3 regions of the Pantoea ananatis PA13 genome follow, and region 3 is predicted to be linked to each of the others. Evidence: predicted binding sites of a transcription regulator. Region 3 holds the regulator's gene; each other region holds the start of a gene.
What was found. The regulator LexA, encoded in region 3, represses DNA repair genes until DNA is damaged. The targets are predictions, from matches to a motif close to TNCTGTATGTACATACAGNA.
Positions count from the first base shown of each region.

Region 1 (2,205 bases), 1.2 Mb from region 3:
CCAGGCCAGAGTCTCAACGGCGAGTGGAGTCGGGGCTAACCAGCGAAAATCACCCTGTTTAAAGATAAATAAAAGTTAACAATTCCATGTCAGGACGCTTACGCGGTACAGCGTTGGTGCAGGTTCATGAAGCCGGGAAGTGCACCTGCTCGTTAATGGGGCAATGAAAAAAAGAAAAGTGAGACGCACTTGTCGCCGATCAAGGCACGGATTGCGCTGATAGCTAAATCACTACCCGTTAGCGTCAGAAAATAAGCGAAAAAAAATATTTTTTTATCGCCCAAAGGAGAGTGAAAAAAATTATACACAGCCGATGTGCAAAGGGCTGTCATTAGTTATCCACTATTCCTGTGGATAACCTTGTGTATTAGGTAATGAAAACAGGTTGGAAGCGAGGAAATACGGGGCCTGGTAATCCGATGATGAGAATCTGGGCTTTTTAAAGTAACGACATTAATTCAGTGACTTAGCAAAAAACAAGCCTGCCGGATTGGGGCCGATTCATCAAACTGCAATTTTATGACACATGCTTGACAAATGTTAAATCAATATCGGGCTTGGGGATAACCTTGCGCAACAGAATCCGGTTAGCGCGCGCGATAATGTCAAAGAGTCAAGCGTAAAGTGGTTGCCGTTACTGTGCATCAACACTGTTATTATATCCAGTATTATTTTCTGGCAAAATCGCCATAGCAGAGTAAAATAATGGGCTGCCCGCCGTCTTTCATCTGCAGGAACCGCATTCATGAGTAAAGATTTTAAACTGAACTCCGCTTTCAAGCCTTCCGGCGATCAGCCAGAGGCGATCCGTCGTCTTGAAGCCGGACTGGAAGATGGCCTGGCGCACCAGACGCTATTAGGCGTTACCGGATCGGGTAAAACCTTTACCGTGGCTAACGTGATCGCCGATCTTAACCGGCCCACCATGGTGCTGGCACCGAACAAAACGCTGGCGGCCCAGCTGTATGGTGAGATGAAGGAGTTTTTCCCGGACAACGCGGTGGAGTTTTTTGTCTCCTATTACGATTACTACCAGCCTGAAGCCTATGTCCCAAGCTCTGACACCTTTATCGAAAAAGACGCCTCGGTTAACGAACACATCGAGCAGATGCGTCTTTCCGCCACTAAAGCATTACTGGAGCGGCGTGATGTTATCGTCGTTGCCTCAGTGTCGGCCATTTACGGTCTGGGCGATCCCGATCTTTATCTGAAAATGATGCTGCACCTGACGCGCGGTATGATCATCGACCAGCGCAGCATTCTGCGTCGCTTGTCAGAGCTGCAGTACACGCGCAACGACCAGGCGTTTCAGCGCGGCACCTTCCGGGTGCGTGGCGAGGTCATCGATATTTTTCCGGCAGAGTCCGATGATATGGCACTGCGGGTGGAGTTATTTGACGAAGAGGTCGAGCGCCTGTCCCTGTTTGATCCGCTCACCGGGCAGGTTGAATCGGTTGTACCGCGTTTTACCATCTATCCGAAAACGCACTACGTTACGCCGCGTGAGCGCATTCTGCAGGCCATGGAAGACATCAAGGTTGAACTGGCCGACCGGCGTAAAACCCTGCTGGAAAACAACAAACTGCTGGAAGAGCAGCGCATCACTCAGCGCACCCAGTTTGATCTGGAGATGATGGGCGAGCTGGGCTACTGCTCCGGCATCGAAAACTACTCGCGTTACCTGTCGGGCCGTGGGCCGGGAGAGGCGCCGCCTACGCTGTTTGACTATCTCCCCGCAGATGGCCTGCTGGTGGTGGATGAGTCCCACGTCACGATTCCCCAAATTGGCGGCATGTACCGTGGCGACCGTGCACGTAAAGAGACGTTGGTAGAGTACGGTTTCCGACTGCCTTCGGCGCTTGATAACCGTCCGATGAAGTTCGAAGAGTTTGAAGCGCTGGCCCCTCAGACGATCTATGTGTCGGCAACGCCGGGCAAATATGAGCTGGAGAAATCCGGCGACGAGGTCATCGATCAGGTGGTGCGTCCAACCGGCCTGCTGGATCCGATTCTTGAGGTCCGCCCCGTGGCGACGCAGGTTGATGATTTACTGTCTGAGATCCGCCAGCGCGTTACGATCAACGAGCGTGTCCTGGTGACCGTCCTGACTAAACGCATGGCGGAAGATCTGACAGAGTACCTTGAAGAGCACGGTGAAAAGGTGCGCTATCTGCACTCGGATATCGACACGGTGGAAAGGATGGA
Region 1 covers NC_017554.1:3,187,893-3,190,097, reverse strand. Annotated here, with positions in the region: gene uvrB (excinuclease ABC subunit UvrB) at 746-2,205, shown strand, end outside.
Region 1: uvrB (excinuclease ABC subunit UvrB) is a predicted target of LexA. The motif match lies at 649-668, and genes of this name have one in related genera.

Region 2 (2,205 bases), on a different replicon from region 3:
CAGAATCGGCTCACATTATCCGTTGCGGGCAAAAAGAGGATTTATGATTTCGAAAGACAACGCAGAACATTATGTTTGGGGAAATAACTGTGATGGTTGGCATCTGCTGAAACGCCAGGATTTAAGCATTATTCATGAACATATGCCGCCTGCGACTGCTGAAACCCGACACTTTCACGTTCAGTCTCGCCAGTTCTTTTTCGTTTTAGAGGGAGAGCTGACGATGGAAATTGAGGGCATTGTGCATCTCCTGCAGGCGCAGCAAGGCATTGAGATCTCACCGGGTGCGAAACATCAGGCACGTAACGACGGAAGTGACAGTGTCACTTTTTTAGTTATTTCCCATCCGACGACCCGAGGCGATCGGACCGATCTGACCTGAACATGGCCATAATAATACGCAGAAATCCGTTACTGATCTGAATAGTATTGATATGAAACAATATATAGACGGGGATTCAATGGCAGTCTGTGCCCTCTTCTAACCAGGCATAACTGAACCGGGAACCCATTCATGCTAAACAAATCAGGCTGGTTGCATGGTTATGTACTTTGCATGACGTGCATGGCCAGATACCTTCATCACTATGCTTTTGCCGTGACGCATTTGATTCGCTGAGAAGGATCAAAAGACCCACGCTGAGTCGGTCATTGACGGATAAAAGACAGGAAACGAGAGTGGTTATGCCGGAAGCAGGCTTCCGGCATAAACCGGTCAGGCGGCTTTGACGGCGCGGACTTTCTTGTCACTTTGCGGCGCATGATCAGCATCCGTCGCTTCAGGGGCGCTACCGCCTGAGGTTGACTGAGGCAGTTTACTGGTGCGAAGAATGTGCTGCACGGCGTCTTTTTGTTCTGCCAGCAACAGGCCGAGTGTTTCAGCCTGAGATTCACCCATCTCCGCCTGATGAGTCAGCAACCAGTCGGTGAACGCTTCCGCCATATCCAGCATTTTGTCGTAGGCATCAGCCTCTTTTTTGTTGGCAAATGTCATCTTCTCTTCACCTTTTCTGACCACTACAAATTTTGTCTCAACAGCCATAGTTTTGCCCTCAGATACTGTGTATTTATACAGCATACCACAGTAATCCGCATTTTCCAGAGAAGAATCACCACGCCCGATAAACCTGACATGCGGTTCAGATTTTACAACGACGTGGTCAGCCCCGCCCCGCGCATCACGCCAGAAGCGCTTGCATAAAATCGGCCAGGGCTTTTCGAGGATCGTCTTCTTCAGAGACGATCATTTCAATGCCCCACTGACCCAGCACTTCTTTTGCCACCGGGTTATTGCGGTTAGTGAAAAGGTACGACTTGGGGCGCGCAGTGGCCAGGCCCGTGCGCCCCCACATTTTGGTCAGGCGATAAAACAGCAGACGAATATTAAAGTCACTGATGCTGTAGCCCACGAACAACACCGAATTCCCCATGACATCATGGGTCAGTTTGATATCCAGCGGCGAATCAAAATAGAGGCGCTCAAAGTAACTGCTTTCATCTAAAACGATGGAGGTATCATCATCAAAGTCGCCGTGCAGTTTAATGATGTGGCGCTTGTCTTCAGTTAATGACACCAGATCGGCCGCATTCGCGACTTTTGAGTAAGGCACACCGTGCGCCTCATGTGCCGCTTCCAGCCAGCGGTCATAATTGGTGGTATAGATACGCGAAAAGTTGCCCTGCGTGATCATGGTGTGAATTTCAGAGCTACGAACATCAATATCCGGTCGATGCCATTCGCGATCCATCCAGCTTCTCAACGGCCCTAGCGATCCTTTTTTTTGCTTATAGTATTCGGCCAGGGAAAGGTGCGTACCATAGGTATTAAAAATTTTGGGATCGTACCCCAGCTCGTTGGCCAGATGGGCAATGAGCTCATGCCATTCTGGCAGGCCAAGATTGCGGGACAGGCCTGCACCGGCAAAGAGTATCAGCTTACCGGAGTCATAAGCCCGCTTCAGTTCAGGTTTCATGCCACGCCTCGTGCTGTTTTTAAGAAGGACGCGAAGCGGTCCAGTGCAATGCGACGGTTTGAGATTTCATTTTTCTTGTCGCCCATCTCAGCGAAGGTTTGATCGTAGCCTTCAGGAATAAACACGCAGTCCCACTGAAAACCACGCGGGCCCGCCGGTTTTGAGGCAATAGTGCCACGTAATTCGCCGTAAAACTGATACATTTTGCGCCCGTCACAATAGCCCAGTACGG
Region 2 covers NC_017553.1:58,632-60,836, reverse strand. Annotated here, with positions in the region: gene PAGR_RS21805 (cupin domain-containing protein) at 44-382, shown strand; gene PAGR_RS21800 (YebG family protein) at 716-1,042, opposite strand; gene PAGR_RS21795 (SIR2 family protein) at 1,179-1,973, opposite strand; gene PAGR_RS21790 (non-canonical purine NTP pyrophosphatase) at 1,970-2,205, opposite strand, start outside.
Region 2: PAGR_RS21800 (YebG family protein) is a predicted target of LexA. The motif match lies at 1,058-1,077, and genes of this name have one in related genera.

Region 3 (2,205 bases):
CAGCCCAGGATTACCAGGTTAGCCAGCGTTGCGGGCGCGCTGAGCCAGCGAATATGAATAAACAGGGCAGCCTGTTCCAGCACCGACGGATCCCCACCGACAAAGCGGGTCGCCAATGCGGTGACGGGATAGCGGAGGAAGATAAACAGGATGCCGACCACCAGGGCGATGATCAGTGGCTGTGTCAGCGCACGCGCCAGCGCGGTCTTATCGCCCGCACCGAATGCCTGTGCCGTTAAGCCCGTAGTGCTCATGCGTAGAAAAAGCAGCAACATGAAGACAAAGCTGGTGACGGTCGTGCCGACGGCGACGCCGCCCAGATAGATCGGACTGTCGAGATGACCAATAACGGCCGTATCGACCAGGCCGAGCAAAGGAACCGTAATATTTGACAGGATCATGGGCAGCGCTAACCGCCACAGTTTTTTATCGGTAGCCGTCAGAAAGCGCATTCGTAAATCCGTGCGATGAACCGCCGGGGTTTCAGGTCAACCCACAGCGGAAAAGTAAGGACAAGCAGGGGAATAGTAAGATTGACGAAAGCCGACAATCTTAACCGGTTTTACAGCCACTCACCGTTACGCACAATGCCCACGGCCAGACCTTCAACGGTCAGTGACTGGGCACGGGTGTCAACAACGATAGGCTCGAAATCATTGTTTTCAGGTAAGAGATGCACCACAGAACCCTGCTTTTTCCAGCGTTTTACCGTGACTTCGTCATCGATGCGCGCCACCACAACCTGACCATTGCGCACGTCCTGCGTTTTGTGTACGGCCAGCAGATCGCCATCCATGATGCCGATGTCTTTCATTGACATACCGCTTACGCGCAGCAGGAAATCGGCTGAAGGCTTGAACATGTCGGGATCCACTTTGTAATGTGTTTCAATGTGTTCCTGAGCCAGTAATGGCTCACCGGCGGCAACACGACCGATCAGCGGCAGGCCGTCTGATGGCTCTTCTTCCATTAACAAACGGATACCGCGGGACGCACCAGAGACAATTTCAATCACGCCTTTACGCGCCAGTGCTTTCAGGTGTTCTTCGGCCGCATTGGGCGAACGAAAACCGAGTTGTGCAGCAATTTCTGCACGCGTTGGCGGCATGCCTGTTTGATTAATGTGGTCGCGAATCAAGTCGTAGACCTGTTGCTGCCTGCTGGTTAATGCTTTCATCCCGCCCCCTGGTTGTTTATACAGTCGCTGTGAGTATATACAGGTATTGGTGAAATGGAAACCAAAACTCAGGTCAAAATCAGTTATTTGAGCCGAGATGGAACGCTTATCGCAAATGCGACCAAAGCAGCGTTCCCCAGACAAAAAGGGCCAGTAATATTGCGATAAAAACGGCAGCGGATCCCATGTCTTTTGCCCGCCCGGCAAGCGGATGACGCTCCTGGCCTGTGCGGTCTACCACGGCTTCTATCGCGCTGTTCAGGACTTCGACAATAATCACCAGCACGACAGAACCAATCATCAGGATGCGCGAAACAGTATCGACATCCAGCCAGCAGGCCAGGATAATCGCCACCACTGCGGCAACCGCTTCCTGACGAAAAGCGGCTTCGTGCTGCCAGGCAGCACGCAGACCTTGCCATGAATAGCCGGCCGCTTTCACAATACGGTTAAGGCCGGTGGCATTATTTGTCATAATAAAGGAACTCTTTTCAAAGGATTGACGTCAATATTGGGCAGCGCACAATTGTCGCTGTCACAGATTTTTGCTGCGCTTTCTGATAAGCTTGCGCCGCTTTGCTAACAAGAGGCTTCATATTGTCTATGTCAGGTTGGCGTATACTTTTTTATAAATTACTGAATTTACCCCTTTCGTTTCTGGTAAAGAGTAAGGCCATTCCGGCCGATCCCGTATCCGAACATGGGCTGGATCCTACCCGGCCTATTATGTATGTCCTGCCTTATGATTCAAAGGCCGATCTCCTCACTTTGCGTGCGCAGTGCATCCGGCACGATCTGCCCGATCCGCTCTCACCACTGGAGATTGACGGGGCCCTGTTGCCGCGCCATGTCTTTATTCACGACGGTCCGCGCGTGTTCCCCTATTTCGTGCCCAGCGTCGAGTCGGTAAAAATCTTCCACGAATATCTTGATCTGCACCGCAGTAATCCTGAGCTTGATATTCAGATGTTACCGGTTTCAGTTATGTTTGGTCGTGCACCTGGCCGGGAAGTGCAGGGTGAAGACAA
Region 3 covers NC_017554.1:4,369,247-4,371,451, forward strand. Annotated here, with positions in the region: gene dinF (MATE family efflux transporter DinF) at 1-452, opposite strand, end outside; gene lexA (transcriptional repressor LexA) at 563-1,177, opposite strand; gene PAGR_RS20625 (diacylglycerol kinase) at 1,284-1,652, opposite strand; gene plsB (glycerol-3-phosphate 1-O-acyltransferase PlsB) at 1,781-2,205, shown strand, end outside.